One region of the Streptomyces sp. NPDC043861 genome, then DNA from elsewhere that is predicted to be linked to it. Evidence: riboswitches for the same ligand, from Rfam matches in the RefSeq annotation. Region 1 holds a riboswitch; each other region holds the start of a gene.
What was found. A riboswitch is a leader RNA that binds a small molecule or an ion and turns the genes downstream of it on or off. The one in region 1 is predicted to bind cyclic di-AMP.
Positions count from the first base shown of each region.

Region 2: another riboswitch for cyclic di-AMP. It lies ahead of AC068D_RS16320 (C40 family peptidase); the one in region 1 lies ahead of AC068D_RS27900 (M23 family metallopeptidase).
Region 3: another riboswitch for cyclic di-AMP. It lies ahead of AC068D_RS29855 (C40 family peptidase); the one in region 1 lies ahead of AC068D_RS27900 (M23 family metallopeptidase).

Region 1 is NZ_JBWKDP010000014.1:108,681-115,887, reverse strand. It holds gene AC068D_RS27915 (DNA gyrase/topoisomerase IV subunit A) at 1-1,085, opposite strand, end outside; gene AC068D_RS27910 (M16 family metallopeptidase) at 1,348-2,694, shown strand; gene AC068D_RS27905 (M16 family metallopeptidase) at 2,712-4,094, shown strand; cyclic di-AMP (ydaO/yuaA leader) riboswitch at 4,303-4,465, shown strand; gene AC068D_RS27900 (M23 family metallopeptidase) at 4,479-5,249, shown strand; gene AC068D_RS27895 (GntR family transcriptional regulator) at 5,453-6,136, shown strand; gene AC068D_RS27890 (HPr family phosphocarrier protein) at 6,308-6,589, opposite strand; gene AC068D_RS27885 (bifunctional acetate--CoA ligase family protein/GNAT family N-acetyltransferase) at 6,786-7,207, shown strand, end outside.
Region 2 is NZ_JBWKDP010000006.1:116,894-124,100, forward strand. It holds gene AC068D_RS16310 (M23 family metallopeptidase) at 1-1,120, shown strand, start outside; gene pcrA (DNA helicase PcrA) at 1,196-3,658, opposite strand; cyclic di-AMP (ydaO/yuaA leader) riboswitch at 3,869-4,033, shown strand; gene AC068D_RS16320 (C40 family peptidase) at 4,032-5,207, shown strand; gene AC068D_RS16325 (hypothetical protein) at 5,430-5,783, opposite strand; gene AC068D_RS16330 (C40 family peptidase) at 6,042-7,106, shown strand.
Region 3 is NZ_JBWKDP010000016.1:88,567-95,773, reverse strand. It holds gene AC068D_RS29890 (8-amino-7-oxononanoate synthase) at 1-1,157, shown strand, start outside; gene AC068D_RS29885 (DUF397 domain-containing protein) at 1,213-1,431, opposite strand; gene AC068D_RS29880 (helix-turn-helix domain-containing protein) at 1,443-2,300, opposite strand; gene AC068D_RS29875 (ATP-binding protein) at 2,572-3,018, shown strand; gene AC068D_RS29870 (LysR family transcriptional regulator) at 3,059-3,970, opposite strand; gene AC068D_RS29865 (LysE family translocator) at 4,053-4,688, shown strand; gene AC068D_RS29860 (DUF6328 family protein) at 4,642-5,157, opposite strand; gene AC068D_RS29855 (C40 family peptidase) at 5,225-5,701, opposite strand; cyclic di-AMP (ydaO/yuaA leader) riboswitch at 5,705-5,859, opposite strand; gene AC068D_RS29850 (hypothetical protein) at 6,225-6,536, opposite strand; gene AC068D_RS29845 (ATP-dependent Clp protease proteolytic subunit) at 6,544-7,179, opposite strand.

The DNA.
Region 1 (7,207 bases):
AGCAGCTCCTTGAGGCCCAGCGTCAGCGGCTGGCCGTCGACGAGCGCCACATTGTTGATGCCGAAGGACTCCTCCATCGGCGTCAGCTTGTACAGCTGTTCCAGGACGGCCTCGGGGATGAAGCCGTTCTTGATCTCGATGACCAGGCGCAGCCCGTGCTCACGGTCGGTGAGGTCCTTGACGTCCGCGATGCCCTGCAGCTTCTTCGAGCCGACCAGGTCCTTGATCTTCGCGATCACCTTCTCCGGGCCGACGGTGAAGGGCAGTTCGGTGACGACGAGGCCCTTGCGGCGCGCCGACACGGTCTCGACGGCGACCGTCGCACGGATCTTGAAGGTGCCGCGGCCGTTCTCGTACGCGTCCCTGATTCCGGACAGGCCCACGATCCGGCCGCCGGTCGGCAGGTCGGGACCCGGGACGTACCGCATCAGCGTCTCGAGATCGGCGCCCGGGTGCCGGATCAGATGGCGCGCGGCGGCGACGACCTCGCCCAGGTTGTGCGGCGGCATGTTCGTCGCCATACCGACCGCGATGCCCGATGCGCCGTTGACCAGCAGATTCGGGTAGGCGGCCGGAAGAGCGACCGGCTCCCGCTCCTGCCCGTCGTAGTTGGGCGTGAAATCGACCGTGTCCTCGTCGATCGACTCGGTCATCAGGCTGGTCGCATCGGCCATCCGGCACTCGGTGTACCGCATGGCGGCCGGGGGGTCGTCGTTGCCCAGCGAGCCGAAGTTGCCGTGGCCGTCGACCAACGGGAGACGCATGGAGAAGGGCTGTGCCATGCGCACCAGGGCGTCGTAGATCGACGCGTCGCCGTGCGGGTGCAGCTTGCCCATGACCTCGCCGACGACACGGGCACACTTCACGTAGCCGCGGTCGGGGCGCAGCCCCATCTCGTTCATCTGGTACACGATCCGGCGGTGCACGGGCTTCATGCCGTCCCGGGCATCGGGCAGGGCTCGGGAATAGATCACCGAGTACGCGTACTCGAGGAAGGAGCCCTGCATTTCGTCGACGACGTCGATGTCGAGGATTTTTTCCTCGAAGTCGTCGGGCGGCGGCGTCTTCGTGCTGCGGCGGGCCATCGCTGCTGCGGCTCCTTCACCAACATGAACCTTGAACGGATCTGACGCGGACCATTGTGGACCGTCCCGCTGACAACGCCGACCGCGACCCGTGTACCCGCCCGTATCGGCGCCCCGGAACCGGCCCGGTCGCCCGGCCGCGGGCCCCGCCCGGGGCCCGCCCCTGAACGCTCCGGCGGACTGCCGGGAACTTCGCCAGGTGTCGGCGGGCTTGCATACAGTGGCAGGACATTCACGACGCGATCGAAGGGACCACATGCCCATGGGTCACACGGCCACAGCCCAGGCCGGCTCCGGCGGCCTGACAGCGACCGAGCACCGCCTGGCCAACGGCCTGCGCGTGGTGCTCTCCGAGGACCGCCTGACCCCGGTCGCCGCGGTCTGCCTCTGGTACGACGTCGGCTCACGCCACGAAGTCAAGGGCCGTACGGGCCTGGCTCACCTTTTCGAGCACCTGATGTTCCAGGGGTCCGCCCAGGTGCCGGGGAACGGACACTTCGAGCTGGTGCAGGGAGCGGGCGGCTCGCTCAACGGCACGACCAGTTTCGAGCGCACCAACTACTTCGAGACCATGCCCGCCCATCAGCTCGAGCTCGCGCTCTGGCTGGAGGCCGACCGCATGGGCTCGCTGCTCTCCGCGCTCGACGACGAGTCCATGGAGAACCAGCGCGACGTCGTCAAGAACGAGCGCCGCCAGCGCTACGACAACGTTCCGTACGGCACGGCCTTCGAGAAGCTGACCGCCCTCGCCTACCCCGAGGGCCACCCGTACCACCACACCCCGATCGGCTCCATGGCCGACCTGGACGCGGCGACCCTCGAGGACGCCCGGGAATTCTTCCGCACGTACTACGCGCCGAACAACGCGGTGCTGTCGGTCGTCGGTGACATCGACCTGGAGCAGACGCTCGCCTGGATCGAGAAGTACTTCGGCTCCATCCCGTCCCACGACGGCAAGCAGCCGCCGCGCGACGGGTCCCTGCCCGACATCATCGGCCGGCAGCTGCGCGAGGAGATCGTCGAGGAGGTGCCCGCCCGTGCGCTGATGGCCGCCTACCGGCTGCCGCACGACGGGACGCGTGAGAGCGACGCCGCCGATCTGGCGCTCACCGTCCTCGGCGGCGGGGAGTCGTCCCGCCTGCACAACCGCCTGGTGCGCCACGACCGCACGGCGGTCGCCGCGGGATTCGGTCTGCTGCGGCTCGCCGGTGCCCCCTCGCTCGGCTGGCTGGACGTGAAGACGTCCGGCGGGGTCGAGGTGCCCGAGATCGAGGAGGCCGTGGACGACGAGCTCCAGCGGTTCGCCGCCGAGGGCCCGACGCCCGAGGAGATGGAGCGCGCCCAGGCGCAGCTGGAGCGCGAATGGCTGGACCGGCTCGGCACGGTCGCCGGCCGTGCCGACGAACTGTGCCGGTACGCCGTGCTGTTCGGAGACCCGAAGCTGGCGTTCAGCGCCGTCTCGCGGATCCTCGACATCACCGCCGAAGAGGTGCAGGCCGTCGCCCAGGCACGACTGCGCCCGGACAACCGGGCGGTGCTGGTGTACGAGCCGGTCGGGGCCACCGAGGACAACGACGACGCACAGGACGCAGAGGGGGCCGCACAGTGACCGACGCTGCCGTGACCATGGACTTCCACCCGCAGCCGCAGCCCGGCGAGGCGAGGCCGTGGGCCTTCCCGGCCCCGGACCGCGGCACACTCGACAACGGACTGACCGTCCTGCGCTGCCATCGCCCCGGCCAGCAGGTCGTGGCCGTCGAGATCTTCCTCGACGCTCCGCTGGACGCCGAGCCCGAGGACCTCGACGGTGTCGCGACGATCATGGCGCGGGCCTTGTCCGAGGGCACCGACAAGCACACGGCGGAGGAGTTCGCCGCCGAGCTGGAGCGGTGCGGCGCCACCCTCGACTCGCATGCCGACCACCCCGGTGTGCGCCTGTCCCTCGAGGTGCCGGTCTCCCGTCTCCCCAAGGCCCTCGGTCTGCTCGCCGAGGCCCTGCGCGCACCGCTGTTCGCGGACAGCGAGGTGGAACGGCTCGTACGGAACCGGCTGGACGAGATTCCGCACGAGACCGCGAACCCGGCCCGTCGCGCCGCCAAGGAGTTCTCCAAGCAGCTCTTCCCTGCCTCCTCCCGGATGTCCCGCCCCCGCCAGGGAAGCGAGGAGACGGTGGAGCGCATCGATTCCGCCGCCGTGCGGGCCTTCTACGAGGCGCACGTCCGCCCCGCCTCCGCCACTGCCGTGATCGTCGGCGATCTCACCGGTGTCGACGTCGACGCCGTGCTCGCCGACACGCTGGGCGCCTGGACCGGTGGCGCGGCCGAGAGCCGCCCCATGCCGCCGATCACGGCGGACGACTCGGGCCGTGTCGTGATCGTCGACCGTCCCGGTGCGGTGCAGACACAGCTGCTCATCGGCCGCATCGGCCCGGACCGCCACGACAGCGTCTGGTCGGCCCAGGTGCTCGGCACGTACTGCCTGGGCGGCACCCTCACCTCCCGACTGGACCGTGTCCTGAGGGAGGAGAAGGGCTACACCTACGGCGTCCGGGCCTTTGCCCAGGTGCTGCGCTCCTCCGCTCCTGCCGTCCCCGGAGGGGCCACGGGCGCGGCCACGCTGGCCATCAGCGGCTCCGTCGACACCCCGCACACCGGCCCGGCCCTGGAGGACCTCTGGAAGGTGCTGCGCACCCTGGCGGCGGAGGGGCTGACGGACGCCGAGCGCGATGTCGCCGTGCAGAACCTCGTGGGTGTCGCCCCGCTCAAGTACGAGACCGCGGCGTCGGTCGCGGGCACCCTGGCCGACCAGGTCGAGCAGGACCTTCCGGACGACTTCCAGGCCCGGTTGTACGCGCGGCTGACCGAGACCGGCACCGTCGAGGCGACGGCTGCGGTCGTCAACGCCTTCCCGGTGGACCGGCTCGTCACGATCCTGGTGGGGGACGCCTCGGAGATCGAGGGGCCCGTCAGGGAGCTGGGCATCGGTGAAGTGACGGTTGTCACGGGCTGATTGACCGCCCATGGCGTGAAGCGACCCATGAGGGCCCCGTTGACCAAGTGTCAACGGGGCCCTTCCGTATGTCCGTTTTGTTGGAGAGGCTGCCCGTCTGGGCTGTGGCATGCACTACAAATCTTCGTGACCGTTTGGTGATTGACAGATGTCCGGCCTAGCGTCATCTGCGCTGTCCGCCAGTTGCACCCGCCGCACCCGCGGCATCGGACAGCCATCGCCGAGTCCCCGTCGGGCGCGAGCCTGGGGAGCCGGGGACCCATATGTCCCTGGGGTGAATCGGACGCCTTCGCGCTCGCGCGGAGGGGCCCGTAGGAGACCTTCCTGCTCCGAACCCGTCAGCTAACCCGGTAGGCGAGAAGGAAGGAAAGGATCAGCCACTACATGGCGTTCACCCGTGCCACCGGGAAGCATCGTGCTCCGAGCAGGCTGTCGCGCAGGCGTGCGGGTGTCGCGGGAGCCGCGGCCCTCGCCACCACCGGCGTCATCGGAACCCTCGCCTCCCCGGCGCTCGCCGCCGACACGGAAGCGTCCTCCGTCGAGGACACCGGTCTGAACCAGATCGTCGCCGGCGACATCCTCGCCGAGCAGGTAGACGCCCAGGCCGACGCCCAGCAGCACGAGGCCGAGCTGATCGCCGCCAAGGCCAAGGCCGAGGCCGAGGCGAAGCGGAAGGCGGAGGCCCGCGTCAAGGCCGCTCGTGAGGCCGAGGAGCGCGCCGCCCGCGAGGCCGAGCGCAAGCGCCTGATGACCTACACCCTCCCCGTCGCCGGTTCCTACGTCAGCACCGACTACCACGCGGGCGGTGCGGTCTGGTCCTCCGGCAGCCACACCGGCGTCGACTTCCACGCCGCGTCCGGCTCCTCGGTCGTCGCCGTCGGCACGGGCACGGTCGTCGAGGCGGGCTGGGGCGGTGCCTACGGCAACAACGTCGTGATCAAGATGAACGACGGCACCTACACCCAGTACGGCCATCTGTCGTCCATCGGCGTCTCCGTCGGCCAGCGGGTCACCCCGGGCCAGCAGATCGGTGTCTCCGGGTCGACCGGCAACAGCACTGGTCCGCACCTCCACTTCGAGGCCCGTACGAGCCCCGAGTACGGCTCGGACATCGACCCCGTCGCGTATCTGCGCGGCCACGGCGTCAAGGTCTGACGCTCGCAGCGAGCAGTACCCGCAGCGAGCAGTACGAAGGCCCCGGCCCGGTCATCGAGACCGGCCGGGGTCTTCGGCATATTCAGGCCAAAAGATATCCACGGATTGCTGTAGGCCATCGGAAATTGCGGCCCATTGCAATAGAGTCACCGAACAGACGTCGCTCGACTGGGTTTCGCGTGGATTAAAGGCGGAGGTTTGGTATGCGCATTCCTGCGCGCTCGGTATGCACGGCGATCCGTGACGACATCGTCTCCGGTGTCTTCGAGCGCGGCAGCCGGCTGGCCGAGGAGCAACTGGCGCGCCGGTACGGCGTCTCACGGGTCCCGGTGCGCGAGGCTCTGCGCACCCTGGAGTCGGAGGGCTTCGTCATCACCCGCCGGCATGCCGGTGCATGTGTTGCGGAGCCCACCGAGCAGGACGCCGCCGACCTCCTGGAGATACGGATGCTGCTGGAGCCGCTGGGCGCGGCGAGGGCCGCCCGGCGGCGCACCGAAGCCCACCTCAAGGTGCTGCGCGGCCTGGTCAGGCTGGGGCAGGACCGGGCGCGCCGGGGTCAGGCCGAGGATCTGCGGTCGCTGGGGGCCTGGTTCCACGAAACCCTCGCCCAGGCCTCCGGAAGCCCCGGCCTCATCGCGCTGCTCACCCAGCTCCGCCACAAGATCGCCTGGATGTACCACGTCGAGCAGCCCGCCCGGCCGGTGGAGGCATGGGGCGAGCACGGCGCGATCGTGGACGCCGTTGCGCGCGGCGACGTGGAGCGCGCGCGGGCGCTCACCGCGGTGCACGCGGAGCGGACGACGGGGGCGCACCGATTGAGGATTCCGGCGCCGGGAGCGGTGAGGGCTTCGCAACATGCCGTAAACACGGCGAGCGCCCGCCATTAACACGAGCACCGTATACAAAGAGCGGGTATTCAATTCAAAGAACAGCGGAACCGCGGGACCGGGAATTTACGGTCGTCGCGGCTCCGGTGTGCGAATTGATTGCCGGGCTCGCCGGTGTTTTCACGGCCGACTTTCCGCCCTGGTCGCGGGCCGGGCGGGAGCCCGTTCCGATCAGACCGTCTCGGGGAGTTCCTCGAGGCCTTCGGCGACGAGCTTCGCGAGTCGGTCGAGGGCGGCCTCGGCGCCGTCGGCGTCCGAAGCGAGCACGATCTCCTCGCCGCCCTCCGCGCCCAGGCCGAGCACTGCGAGCATCGAGGCGGCATTGACCGGCGTGCCGTCGGCCTTGGCGATCGTCACCGGGACGCCGGAGGCCGTGGCGGCACGGACGAAGATGGAGGCGGGGCGGGCGTGGAGGCCCTCGGCCCAGCCGACATTGACGCGGCGCTCAGCCATGGTGATGCCCTTCAAGTCCTAGCGGTTGTCTAGACCAGTATCTCATGTGCTGCGGATGGCACGGGACGGGCCTGCGATCCTCTTCCGTCCGTCGTCCGGACCTCGCGGACCGGGTCGTCCGGCTGTCCCGGGTGCACCCAGACTGCACCCCCGCTTCGGGCTTCGCGACCGGTGTCCGGGTCGTAGTCTTGCCCCCATGCAGACCCCGTCGGATCACGCGTACCCCGACCACTGGGAAGCCGACGTGGTGCTGCGTGACGGTGGCACCGCGCGCATCAGGCCCATCACCACGGAGGACGCCGAACGGCTCGTGAGCTTCTACGAGCAGGTTTCGGACGAGTCCAAGTACTACCGCTTCTTCGCGCCGTACCCCCGGCTCTCGGCGAAGGACGTGCGCCGTTTCACCCACCACGACTACGTGGACCGGGTGGGTCTCGCCGCGACGGTGGGCGGCGAGTTCATCGCGACCGTCCGCTACGACCGCATCGATGCCACCGGAATGCCTGCGTCCGCACCTGCCGACGAGGCCGAGGTCGCCTTTCTGGTGCAGGACGCGCATCAGGGGAGAGGCGTGGCATCCGCGTTGCTCGAACACATCACGGCCGTGGCGCGGGAGCG
Region 2 (7,207 bases), on a different contig from region 1:
GGAACATTCCGAGCACACGGAACACGGGGAACATGCCGTGGTGTATGCGGAGCACTCCGCATACACGGAGCACACGGAGCACTCGGAATACAGCGGCTACTACACCGAGCACGTCCCCATCCCGGAACAGTTCTCCCCCGAGGGCGAGTTCACGGCTCATGCCGAGAACGTCCCCGTCATCGAGCCCGAGTCCGGCCCGGAGTTCCCGCACGAGCACGATCCGCAGCCCGGGCTCGAGGCCGAGCACGCGAACGAGCACGACCCCGTCGGCCACGACTCCTACGAGGGGCACGAGGGCTACGACGAGACCGAACTCATCGCCGCCGCGGCCACCGTCACCGCCCCTGCTGTCCGCCCTGTGCGCCGCTCCGGCGGAAGCCGCGGCCGTCGCCGCACCCCCGCCAAGCGCTCGGCCATGCTCACCGTGGCCGTACCTTCCGTCTGTGTCATGGGAGTCGCCGGTGTCGCGGCGGCCTCGGTCGGCGGACTCACCGGGGGCGAGGAGAAGAGCAGCAAGACCGCGGTCACGGCCGCCGATCCGGCATCGGTCAAGCCCGTCGCCGCGAACAACAAGCTCGACACCCAGCTCGCCGCACTGAGCGCCGACGCCCGCGACTTCGGCGACCGCGCCAGCCGCACCCAGGAGCGCATCGACCTCAAGGCGCGCCAGGAGGCGGACCGCAAGAAGCGCGAGGAGGAGGCCGCCCGCCGCGAGGCGCTTCGGCCCAAGTTCGCCCTGCCGGTGAGCCAGCAAGGACTCAGCGCCTATTACGGCCAGGCCGGCGTCAACTGGATGTCCATGCACACCGGTATCGACTTCCCCGTCTCGTACGGGACCGCCGTGAAGGCCGCCACGGACGGCACCGTGCGCACCCAGTGGAACAGCGCCTACGGCAACATGGCGATCGTCACCGCCGCCGACGGCACGGAGACCTGGTACTGCCACCTCAGCAGCACCAAGATCCGCTCCGGCTCGGTCAAGGCCGGCGAGGTCATCGCGTACTCCGGGAACTCGGGCAACTCCACCGGCCCGCACCTGCACTTCGAGGTGCGCCCGGGCGGCGGGTCCGCGATCGACCCGCTGTCATGGCTGCGCAGCCACGGCCTCAACCCGACGTAGCCCGCCCGTCGGCCGGGCCCGCCGGGCAGCTCCGGCCCCGGTCGGAGCCACGGCCGCCCGGCTGTGGTGCCCCCGCTACAGCTTCTCCACCGGCGCATACCTGAGCAGAAGTCGCTTCGGCTTCGCGTCCCCGAAGTCGATCGTCGCCTGCGCATCCGACCCCGCCCCGGTCACGGCCATCACGGTACCGAGCCCGAACTGGTCATGTGTGACGCGGTCCCCGACCGCCAGTGCGATCACCGGCCGGTCGGTCGTACGCCGCGTCGCGAAGCCCGAAGGGCCGGAACGCGACCGGGCCGACGAGAGCGAGGACGTGATCCCGGACGTCGGACCGGCAGGAGCCGCCATGGGACCAGTGCGCTTCCACTGCAGATGCGCGTCCGGGATCTCCTCCAGGAAGCGCGACGGCGGGTTGTACGCGGGCTGACCCCAGGCACTGCGCATCGACGACCGCGTCAGATAGAGCCGCTCGCGGGCGCGCGTGATGCCGACGTACGCCAGCCGTCGTTCCTCCTCCAGCTCCTTGGTCTGGCCGAGCGCCCGCATGTGCGGGAAGACGCCGTCCTCCATGCCGGTGAGGAACACGACAGGGAACTCAAGACCTTTGGCCGTGTGCAGCGTCATGAGCGTGATGACGCCGGTGCCTTCCTCGTCCTCGTCGGGGATCTGGTCGGAGTCGGCCACCAGCGCGACCTTCTCCAGGAACTCGGCGAGGGTGCCGGACCCCGCCTCGCCGGCCTCCCCGCGCTCCTGCTCGAACTCCAGGGCCACGGCGGCAAGTTCCTGCAGGTTCTCGATGCGGGTCTCGTCCTGCGGGTCGGTCGACGCCTGCAGCTCGGCGAGATATCCCGTTCGTTCGAGCACGGCTTCCAGGATCGTGGCCGGGCCCGCACCGGACTCCACGATGGTGCCGAGCTCCTCCATCAGCGTGTTGAAGCGCTTCACGGCATTGGCCGACCGGGCCGCCATGCCGTACGCCTCGTCCACCCGACGCAGCGCCTGCGGGAAGGTGATCCGCTCCCGCAGCGCCAGCGCGTCGATCATCGCCTCGGCGCGCTCGCCGATGCCGCGCTTGGGGACATTGAGGATCCGGCGCAGCGGGACGTTGTCCTCGGAATTGGCCAGGACGCGCAGATAGGCCAGCACGTCGCGGACTTCCTTGCGCTCGTAGAAGCGCACCCCGCCGACGACCTTGTAGGGCAGGCCGACGCGGATGAAGATCTCCTCGAAGACACGGGACTGCGCATTGGTCCGGTAGAAGACCGCGACGTCCCCGGCCCTGGCGTCGCCCGCGTCGGTGAGCCGGTCGATCTCGTCGGCGACGAACTGGGCCTCGTCGTGCTCCGTGTCCGCGACGTAGCCGGTGATCTGTGCGCCCGCGCCCGCGTTCGTCCACAGGTTCTTGGGGCGGCGGCTCTCGTTGCGCTCGATGACGGCGTTGGCCGCGGAGAGGATCGTCTGGGTGGAGCGGTAGTTCTGCTCCAGCAGGATCGTGGTGGCGTCCGGGTAGTCCTCCTCGAACTGGAGGATGTTGCGGATCGTGGCGCCGCGGAAGGCGTAGATCGACTGGTCGGCGTCACCCACGACGCACAGTTCGGCAGGGGCCAGGTCCTCGTACCCCGTGCCGACCAACTCGCGCACCAGCGTGTACTGGGCGTGGTTGGTGTCCTGGTACTCGTCGACCATGACATGGCGGAACCTGCGCCGGTAGTGCTCGGCGACGTCCGGGAACGCCTGGAGCAGATGGACGGTGGTCATGATGATGTCGTCGAAGTCCAGCGCGTTGGCCTCGCGCAGCCGCGCCTGGTACATCCGGTAGGCCTCGGCGAGCGTCTTCTCGAAGCCGTCGGCCGCGCTCTCGGCGAAGGTCTCCTCGTCGATCAGCTCGTTCTTCAGGTTCGAGATCTTGGCGGTGAAGGACTTCGGCGGAAACTTCTTGGGGTCGAGGTCAAGATCGCGGCAGACGAGTGCCATCAGCCGCTTGGAGTCGGCGGCGTCGTAGATCGAGAACGACGAGGTGAAACCGAGCTTCTTGCTCTCCCGGCGCAGGATGCGGACGCAGGCACTGTGGAAGGTGGAGACCCACATGGCGCCCGCGCGCGGCCCGACGAGGTGCTCGACGCGCTCCTTCATCTCGCCCGCGGCCTTGTTCGTGAACGTGATCGCCAGTATCTGGCCGGGGTGGACATGGCGGGTCGCCAGCAGATGGGCGATCCGGTGGGTCAGCACCCGGGTCTTGCCGGAGCCGGCACCGGCCACGATGAGCAGCGGGGCGCCGGTGTGCACGACGGCGGCGCGCTGCTGCTCGTTCAGCCCCTCGAGAAGCACGGCCGGGTCCACGGCGGGGCGCGGCGCACCGTCGCGGTAGTACGCGTCCCGTGCGGGGGGCACGTCGAATGCGCCCTCGAAAAGGTCGTGCGGGACCTCCTCGTGGGGCCCGTGCTCACCGTGCTCGTCGTGCTCGGGCGGCGGGGGCTCCTCCGAGGCCGAGGTGCGCTGGAGGTCCGCCAGGAAGCTGTCGTCAAAGAGGCTGCTCATCGCTCTACGAGTCTAGGCCGCCGCACCGACAGCCTGTCCCCGCCTTCGACGACAACCCGCCAACCACCCTACGTAGCGCATCAATCACCATACGTAAAGGTAACGAAAATGTATCGGGCATATCGCACATCGACCTTCACAGAAGCACCACGATGTGGCTAGCGTGCTCGCCCAGGCGGCCCGTTCCCCTCATCGGCGACCGACGCCAATCGGGCGGCCACGCCGAATCCGGGCTTTCCGCAAGGAAGTTCGGAACCGGGGACCCACCATGCACAACTGGGGTGAATCGGGCCTGGCTCAACTCGGCCCGTAGGACAGCCTTCCGATCCGTCCGAACCCGACAGCTAACCCGGTAGGCGGTCGACGGAAGGAGATGCCGGCCTTGGCGTCGCATCGCAAGACGCAGACCCGTACGCGCCCACGTACGAAAAACTCCGCCGTCGGTTTCACGACGGCCGCCCTCGCGGGTGTCACCCTGCTCTCCACCCAGAGCGCCCAGGCCGAACCGAGACCCAGCATCGAAGAGGTCCAGAAGAAGGTCGACGACCTCTACCGGCAGGCGGGTACTGCGACCCAGCAGTACAACCAGGCGAAAGAGGACACCACCGAGAAGCGCCACGAGGTCGACCGGCTCCTCGACGATGCCGCCGAGCGCACCGAATCCCTGAACGAGGCACGCCGCGAACTCGGTTCGTACGCGGCCGCCCAGTACCGGACCGGTGCCGTCACGCCGACCGCCGCACTGCTCTTCGCCGACAGCCCGCAGGCGTACTTCGACCAGACCCATCTGATGGACCGGCTCTCCGACGAGCAGCGCGGCGCCGTCGCCGATTTCGAGGAGCAGCGTGCCGCTGCAGCGAAGCAGCGCGCGAAGGCGACCAAGAGCCTGGAGACCCTCACGGCTTCCCAGGAGTCGCTGCGCTCCAGCAAGGAGAAGGTCCAGCAGAAGCTCGCCGAGGCCCGGACGCTCCTGTCGAAGCTGACTGCCGAGGAGAAGGCGCGGCTCGAGGCACTGGAGCAGAAGCGCGAGGAGGAGGCCCGCCGCAAGGCCGAGGCAAAGGCCCGCGCGGAGGCGGAAGCGGCGGCCAGGGCCGAGGCCGAACGCCGGGCGAGGGAACAGGAACAGAACCAGCCCGGCACGGACCAGGGTTCAGGCACCGGGAGCGGGACCAGTACCGGGACCAGTTCCGGCACGTACGCCGCGAAGGCCGAGAAGGTCCTCTCCTTCGCACGTGCCCAGATCGGCAAGCCGTATGTCTGGGGCGCGACCGGTCCCAGCTCGTACGACTGCTCCGGCCTCACCCAGGCCGCCTGGAAGGCCGCCGGAGTCGATCTGCCGCGCACCACCTGGGATCAGGTCGAGGTCGGCAGTCGCGTGGCGACGAAGGATCTCCTCCCCGGCGACCTGGTCTTCTTCTACGACGACATCAGCCACGTCGGCATCTACATCGGCGACGGCCGGATGATCCACGCCCCGAAGCCGGGTGCGAACGTCCGCGAGGAATCGATCTACTACATGCCGATCTACGGGAGCGTCCGCCCCGTCTGAAGGCTGTCCCGGCACCCCGTCCGGACGGTGCCGGGCCCGCACTGCCGACCGGACAGACCCGACCGTGCCGCAAACCGCTTTCGACCGGGGCGGGTTGCGGCGCGTCGGCATCACCCCGCGCCACGTCGCCGGCGCCGGGCGGCTCGCCCCACCGCTGCCGGCATGGAGCCGGACCGTGCCCGGATGCGCGTCACGCCGTCCGGGCCCGGACCCGGGCGGGCGTCAGGTCCACAACGTCGCGATGAAGATGTTGGCCACCGTCAGAGCACCGATCGCGCCGAACAGCGCCTTGTCCACCTGCTCGTCGTCCCGCTTGACATAGACCAGGGCGAGGATCACCACCAGCACCGCGAGCTTGATACCGACCTTGAGGTTGTTCACCGCCTGGCCGTCCGCCTCGTTGAGCCCTACCAGCGCCACACCCGTGACCAGCATCGTCAGCGCCCCGTGCAGCATCGCGGGCGTGAAGCGCGCCGTCCCCTGCCCCATCGCCTTCATCTGGGTCAGGAAGCCGCCGAGCAGCGCCGCAATACCGATGATGTGCAGGGCGACGAAGACATTGATGAGTACGTCCATGGCACCGGAGCCTAGCCTTACGGTCCGAAAACGACCCGGCCGGTCCGACTGACGCCAATTCCGGTCATGACGCCTCTCCCGGGCGCCGCCGAGGCTTAGCGTCCTCCCCCAGGTGGCCGACTCCCACCGCCGCCACACGTCCGGGGCGGCGCCGTCGGCCGCCACGCCGATGGATCCGGCGACGGGCTGTTTCCCCTGTGCGGCCCGCCGCCGGACTCCTTCGACGTGAACCGCAGGACTCCGGAAGGACTGGCCCTCGTGGCAGCGCACCGCAAACCCAAGCAGCGCACGCTCTCCCGCCCTGCTGCCCGTACCGCGCTCACCCTCGCCCTGGCCGGTGCCGCGACCGGCACGGTCTTCGAAGGCGCCGGGCATGCCGAACCCGGCCTCACCCCCGAGCAGCTGAAGGCGAAGGCCGACAAGCTGTACCAGGAGGCGGAGGAGGCGACCGAGAAGTACAACGGCGCGAAGGAGGCGGCGGCGCAGGCCCGCGATTCGCTGGACGGGCTGCGGGACGAGGCCGCCCGGCGTACCGAGCGGCTCAACACCTCCCGCAATGCGCTCGGCTCGATCGCCACGGCGCAGTACCGGGCCGGCGGCATCGACCCGGCCGTGCAGCTCGCGCTCTCCTCCGACCCCGACCGCTATCTCGCCGGGGCGGAGCTGGCCGAGCGAGCCGGGTCCCGGCAGACCGCGGCGCTCGCCGGGCTGCGCAAGCAGGCGCGGGAGATGTCCCAGCTTCGCGCGGAGGCGGACGAGCGGCTGACCGAACTGACAGCACGGCAGGCCGAGCTGGCGCTGCACCGGACGACCGTACGCAAGAAGCTCGCGTCCGCCGAGGCGGTGCTGGCCCGGATGACCGCCGAGCAGCGCGCCGCCTATGCGGGCCAGGACGGAACGGCCGCCGGCTCGCGGGCCGCCCGGGACGCCGCCCGCACCGCCGTTCCGGGCGGCGGGCCGGTCGCCGCGCCCAACTCCCGTGCCGCACAGGCTGTTGCGTACGCCTACGGTGCGCTGGGAAAGCCCTACGTCTGGGGCGCCACCGGGCCCTCCTCGTACGACTGCTCAGGGCTGACCCAGGCCGCCTGGCGCTCCGCGGGAGTGTCCCTCCCGCGGACGACGTACACCCAGATCAACGCGGGCAGCAGTGTTCCCCGCTCCCAGCTGGCGCCCGGAGACCTGGTCTTCTTCTACTCCGGCATCTCGCACGTGGGGCTCTACATCGGCGGCGGACAGATGATCCACGCCCCACGGCCGGGTGCACCCGTCCGGATCGCGCCGATCGACCAGATGCCGTTCGCGGGCGCCACCCGGGTCGCCTAGGGCCTCTCGTTCGGATCTTGCCGGGCTCGCGTGCCCCGGCACGCACGCTCGCAGCGTTGTCGTCGGTCGCCCACGCTCCGCGTGGGCTCCCTCCTCCGCCT
Region 3 (7,207 bases), on a different contig from region 1:
TGTCGCAGTTCCTGCCCCAGGATCCCTTCGCATGGACGGACGACGCGGCGCGTCTGCGCGCGGATGCGGGCCTCGTACGCATGCTCCGGCCGCGAACTGCCGACGCCGCCCTGCTCGATCTCGCGAGCAACGACTACCTCGGCCTCACCCGCAGGGCCGAGGTCACCGAGGCGGCGGCCGCCGCCGCCCGCCGCTGGGGTGCGGGTTCCACCGGCTCCCGGCTGGTCACGGGCAGCACCGAACTGCATGCGGAACTCGAGCGTGAGCTGGCCGAGTTCTGCGGGTTCGAGGCCGCACTGGTGTTCTCCTCCGGATACGCGGCCAATCTCGCCGCACTCACGGCGCTGAGCACCCACGGCTCCCTGATCGTGTCCGACGCGGGCAACCACGCCTCGATCGTCGACGGCTGCCGGCTCTCGCGGGCGGAGACGGCAGTGGTGCCGCACGCCGATCCGGAGGCCGTGTGCAAGACGCTCGAGGTCCACCCGGGCCGGCGTGCCCTCGTCGTCACCGACTCGGTCTTCTCCGTGGACGGAGACGCGGCGCCGCTGACCGCGCTCGCGGACGTCTGCCGCGCGCAAGGAGCGGCTCTCGTCGTCGACGACGCGCACGGTTTCGGCGTTCTCGGGGACGGCGGCCGTGGTGCACTGCATGCCGCCGGGCTGGCGGGCGCAGCGCACGTCGTCGCCACCCTGACCCTGTCCAAGTCCCTGGGCAGCCAGGGCGGCGCCGTGCTCGGCCCGGCCCGTGTCATCGACCATCTGGTGAACGCGGCACGGACGTTCATCTTCGACACCGGCCTCGCCCCGGCCGCGGCCGGGGCCGCTCTGGCGAGCCTGCGGCTGCTGCGCCGCGAGCCGGGATTCGCCGACCGTGCCCGTGCCGTCGCGGCCACCCTCCACGAACGGCTGACGGGGGCCGGGCTGACCGCCGCACGCCCGGACGCGGCGGTCGTCTCGGTGCAGGCACCGTCACCGGAGGCGGCCGTGGGATGGGCGGCGGACTGCCGGGCGGAGGGGCTGGCGGTCGGCTGCTTCCGGCCGCCGTCCGTGCCCGACGGCATTTCGCGGATCAGGCTCACCGCGAGGGCCGATCTCACGGACCGGCAGATCGACGAGGCCGTCGCGGTCGTCCTGAGGACGGCGCCGCCCCGCTGAGCCGTGGCCCGGGGCCGCCTTCGCGGCCCTGAGGGTCCTCCGGGCGACGGACCTGTCAGCGGGTGGCGTCCTCGCGCAGTCCGTGGACGAAGCCGCTCCATGCCCGGGGCGAGAAGAGCAGCGGGGTACGCCGGACGTCCTTGGAGTCGCGCACGGCGAACCTGCCGTCGGCGCAGCGCGCCGCCTCGACGCAGTTGTTCATTCCGACGCTGCGGCTGCTGCGCCGCCATGGGGTGCAGATCCGGGTGCGCATGCATATCAGGTGATCAGACATGGGCGTGCCTCCTACGCGCCGTCACCGATCCCGGTGATGAGGGCCAACGAGTCCTGGAGCGGGAGCGCGTGCGCCTGCATGGTGCGGAACGCGGCGCCGTACGCCTCGAGGTCTTCCTTCCGCTCCAGATAGAGGCTACTCGTCAAGTGGTCTAGAACAACTACGTCCAGATCAGAAGTGGTCGGAAATGAGAAAATAACGAAAGGCCCGGTGAGGCCCGCATAACCGCCCGTCGAAAAGGGAAGCACCTGAAGCCGCACATGGGGCAGTTGGGCCGTCTCCAGTACCCGTGCCAACTGCGCCCGCATCACCCGGGGCCCGCCCACCTGCCGGCGCAGCACCGCCTCGTCCAGGACGGCGCTGAACTGGAGCGGACGCTTCCCGTGCAGCACTTCCTGCCGGGCGAGTCGTACCTCCACCAGCGAATCCACGGTCGCGGCGGACACACCGTCCAGTGCCGAACGGGTCACCGCCCGTGCATAGTCCGGGGTCTGCAGGAGGCCGGGCACCACCGAGGTCTCGAGGGTGCGGGCGGAACTCGCCTGGGACTCCAGACTGATGAAGTCCCGGTACTGGGGCGGAATCACCCCGCGGTAGGCGTGCCACCAGCCCGTGCCGCCGCCTCCCGCCGACCCGGCGAGCGCCCCGAGTAGTTCGCGCAGCCGAGTGTCCGTGATCCCGTAGGCGTCGAGCAGCCGCATCACATCGGCCGGTTTCACCCCGCTCGCCGCGGTCTCTATCCGGCTCACCTTCGACTGATGCCATCCCACCAGCCGGGCAGCCTCCCGGCTGGTGAGGCCCGCGCCGAGCCGCAGCCCGCGCAACTCCTCACCGAGCTTGCGGCGGCGCACCACCGGACCCTGACGCACGCAGCCGCCTCCTTCCGGACTTCGGCGAGCCGCCCGGGGGACCGCGGCCACCGATGACGCAGCCACCCAGTGTGCGCCCAAATACGTTCTCGCGTAGCAGAGTTCACTGCTTTGAGCGACAGATATATGCATATCCGGGGGGATCGAGGGTTACGGGGTCATCAACGGTGGCAGTCTGAGGACCAGCGCAGTCCGGGGCCGCTCCGGCACATCACCGCTACGTGTCGCCACGTGTCGTCATCCGGCCTCGGTGGGAAAGGGACGGCCCGCCATGGCAGACCACCAGGAAGCATCCATCACTCTGCCGAGCGATCCCGCCTCGGTCTCCGCAGCGCGGAGATACATCTCCGGCGTTCTCGCCGAATGGGGCCTCCCGGGGGAGGTGGAAACGGCCGACACCGTGCGGCTCATCGTCTCCGAGCTCGCGACCAACGCCGTGCAGCACACTTTCGGGCAGTCGCCGACCTTCACCGTCGACGTCCGGCTCGAACGCGACGAGCACCTGAGTATCGGCGTCACCGACAGCCATCCGCGCCACCCGCAGCGGCTGCCCGCCGCGGTGCAGCAGGACAACGGCCGGGGCATGGTGATCATCCGATGGCTCACCGCCGAGCACGGCGGGCGGCTGTCGGTGATCCCCACTCCTGACGGTGGCAAGACCGTTCGTATCGCGCTGCCCTGGCCGCCGGTGCCCGCACCCGTCCAGAGCCCGGAATGACTGCACCGCGGCGACCGTGACGCCGGTTCGCGCCGTTGCACTACCCGGTGGCCTGTGCGAACCCGGCGCGCAGCAGGGCCAGCAGAGAGCGGGCTGCGGGACCGGACTCGTCGCCGCGGTGCGCCACGGAGATCGTGCGGCGGAACGCAGCGGGCTCGAGCGGCCGCACCCCGAGCGGCGTCGTCGCCGTTCTGGCCACCATCTCCGGTACGACCGCGACCCCGAGCCCCGCGCTGACCAGTGCGCAGACCAGCGCATACCCGGGCGACTCGCAGACCACGGCCGATGTCGCCCCCGCCCGCGCCAGCGCACCCTCCACACCCCTGCGGGGAGGGTGCGAGGGCGCACTGCTGATGAGAGGCCGGCCCGCGAGCTCATCGACCGGGAGCCGTCCCGAGCCGCCGGCCAGCAGCTGCCCCGGTGCAGTCACCAGCACCAACTCCTCGACCAGCAGGGGCTCCAGAAGGACACCCGCGGGCAACGGGTACGGTTCGCCCGGTTCGTACTCGTGCGTCAGGGCCAGGTCCACCTCGCCCGAGGCCACCGCGGCGACCCCGTACGGCGGTTCGTACTCGGCCACGGTCAGTTCCACATCCGGATGGGCCCGGCGGAACGAGCTCAGCACCGGCGGCAGGAGATGGACGCCGGCCGTGGTGAACGTGCCCACCCGGAGCCGGCCGCCGGACAGCCCGGCCAGCCGGGCCAGTTCATGTCGCGCGCGGTCCATCTCGTCCAGCACCCGCCGGGCATGCGCGGCGAGCACCTCACCGGCGGGCGTCAGCCGGGTTCCGCGATGATGGCGGACCAGCAGCGCCGCCCCCGCTTCGCGCTCCAGCTTGGTCAGCTGCTGGGAGAGCGCGGGAGGGGTGTAGCCGAGGCGGCCCGCGGCCCGGGTGATCGAACCGGCCTCGGCGACCGCCACCAGTGCCGCCAGCCGTGTCGGGTCGTACATCTGTGCCCCTTAAGCGTTCCTTCAGGCAGACCCAGGAGATTGCAAGTACACGCTAAGGGCTGTCGTGGTCCAGGGTGGGGTCATGGACGCACAGCTGATCGCCTTCGTCGGGGTCGCGGCGGGCATGGTCGCCATGCCGGGCGCAGATTTCACGGTCGTCGTACGCAATGCCCTGGCCTCCCGCTCCGACGGCGTCGCCGCCGCGCTCGGGGTGGCCGGAGGACTGGTCGTCCACACCGCGTTGGCCGTCGCAGGACTCGCGGCGCTGCTGGTCGCCGTGCCGGTCCTGTACCGGACGCTCCAGTTCGTGGGGGGTGCCTACGTCCTCTACCTGGGTGTACAGGCCCTGCGCAATGCTCTCCGGCCGAGGCCGGCGGCCGTAGGGGACGCCGAGCGCTTCGTGACCGGCACGGGAGCCGTGCGCAGTCTGCGCCAGGGCTTCCTCACCAATGTGCTCAATCCCAAGGCGCCGGTGCTCTTCCTCAGCCTGCTGCCGCAGTTCGTGCCGGACGATGCCGCGGTACTGCCGCGCACGCTGCTGCTGGCCGGCATCGTCGTGGCACTCGCACTCGTCTGGTTCCCACTGGTGGCGCTGCTCGTGGACCGGCTGGGACGGTGGCTTCGCCGGCCGCGGGCCGCTCGCACCGTCGAGGGCGTCAGCGGCGGGGCTCTCACCGCTCTCGGCCTGGCTCTGGTGATCGCTCCGGCGGCTCGCTGAGCCTCCGGCCGAGGACCAGGGGCAGCGCCCCCCACAGCAGGACGCAGACGAACAGGGTCGTCGCAGCGGCGGCGACCCCTTCGGGCGTGCCGTGCACGACATCGACGACCAGCAGTACCGCCGAGGTCAGGGCCAGGGCGAGCACCGCAAGGCCGATTCCCGCGAGCCGCGAGGAGACCGAGACGATCTCCCGTTTGGCGCCCCTGCGGAACAGTCCGCGGTGCACCGCCGCGGGTGCGGTGAACAGCGCTGCGGCCACCACGGCCAGCATCAGCGTCGTCACGTACGTGCCTCGCTGGAACGAGTCGAGGGACGGGAACCGGGCGGTGAAGGCGAGGGTCAGCAGAAACGCGAACAGGATCTGTACGCCGGTCTGGATGACCCGCAGCTCCTGCAGCAGCTCGGCGAAGTTGCGGTCCGCTCTTTCGAGCTCGGACTCGTCGCGCGAGGCACGGGGATCGTCGGCCATGTATGACGAATTGCCCGTGCCCCGCGGAACCTGTCACCTCACTGGGCCGTTTGCCCGTCCGTGCAGGTCAGCGCACGCGTCCATAGCGGACGCTCTTGGACCAGATCTTGCTCAGTTTGACGACGGAGCCGGTCTTGGGGGAGTGCCAGATCTTTCCGTGACCCGCGTAGATCCCGACGTGGTAGATGTTCCCGCGGTAGTGGAAGAACACCAGGTCGCCCACCTGGCGGGTGGATGCACGGATGTGCCGCGTGCGGTTGTACTGCGCCTGTGCCGTGCGCGGCAGGGCCTTGCCCGCCTTCTTGTACGAGTACAGGGTGAGCCCCGAGCAGTCGAAGCGGTGCGGGCCCGTGGCGCCGTACCGGTACGGGGCGCCCTTCTTGGAGGCGGCCACCTTGAGGGCCTTCGATGCGTGTGCGGTGGCGGCCTGGGCCTCCTGTGTGCCGCCCGGTACGAGCAGGGAGCCGCCGACGGCGGCGATGGTGAGAGCCGAAACGGCGCCCGTCCGGGAGAGCAGGGACGGACCGTGTGTCTGCGCAGTCATGCGCAACCCTTCGTCAGCCGCCTGTGAAGGATGACCTGTCGGGTTCGGGCCAACGAAGATGCCCGGCCGCGCAAGCGGCTTCACCCCAAGGCCCTGCCGTGTCGGCGGCCGGGCCGTACTGCGTGGGTCCTCCACTCCTGCCGAAGCACTGATGTCGACCAGGCATCCGGTGCGGCGGCAGGACTCGGCGTCCGCCCGGACCGCCCCGCCGCGGTGGCGGGGGCTTGTCGTCCCAGGGATCTTGACGCACGAACTGCCGGATTTCCGAGTCGAAACGGCGATTTGTGAGGCTCCTCACCACTGATCCATTCAGGTGGACGGACCCATTTGGCCGACGGACGAGGGAGGCGTGACGAGCGCTGGACCAGCAGCGGAACCTCTCATTCCGCCGAATGGCCCATCAGGTTGCGCAACTCGCACGGCACTTATGTCGAAGCCACGCCTACGCCGGTTGGCCGACACCCACTCGTACGCCTGCCCACCCCCGCAGCCGCGCCTCCGTCGCCGCTCTCCGGGCGCCGGTTCAACTGGTCGGCTCCGGAGGGACGATGATTCGCGCCGCCCTTCGCTCCCCGTCCAACACCCGCAGTGCGTGGGCAAGTGTGGGGGTGTGGAGCTCGCTCTCGCCGCGGGCGTGCATCAGTGCGAGCGCGTCCCGGAGGCCAACAGCGTGTGCGGCCAGTGCCTGTGCGGCGCGCAGGGCGGCATAGGTGTGTGCGGCGCCCCCGGCCGGGTTGATTCGTCCGAGCTGGTCGACGACTTCGAGATAGCGGTCGATGAACTCGCTTTCGGCGCGCGTCAGTGCGGGCAGCGGTGGCAGTTCCGGGAGCAGCACCGACGGCTCACCGGGCCGAGGGGGAAGCGGCGGACGTCCTGCGGCTCTTGATGATGTGGTCGACGAGGCCGTACTCCCTGGCTGCCGGCGCATCGAAGACGGTGTCGCGTTCGAAGGCGGAGGAGATCTGCTCCTCGCTTCTTCCGGTGTGCCGCGACAGCATCCTGGCCATCTCCTCGCGCAGTCGCAGCAACTCGCGTGCCTGGATGTCCAGATCGGTCGGCTGCCCCTCCACGGGCTCGGTCATCGCGGGCTGCCGGACGACGACCCTCGCTCCCGGCAGCGCCATGCGCTTGCCGGGAGTCCCCGCCGCGAGCAGCACGGCGGCCGTGGAGGCAGCCTGGCCCAGACATGTCGTCGCCACATCGCAGGTCACCACCTGCATCGTGTCGTAGACGGACATCATGGCGGTGATGGAGCCGCCCGGGGAGTTGATGTAGAGGCTGATGTCCTGGTCGGGGGCGGCGTGCTCGAGGTAGAGGAACTGGGCGATGACGTCGTTGGCCGAGGTCTCGTCGATGGGCGTGCCCAGGAACACGATCCGCTCCTCCATCAGCTTCGAGTAGGGGTCGAGCGTGCGAAGGCCGACGCTGGTGCGCTCGGTGAGCTCCGGCAGGACGTATCGGGCGTAAGGGCGGTTCATGGCGTACCTCTCCTCGTCGCTGAAGCGG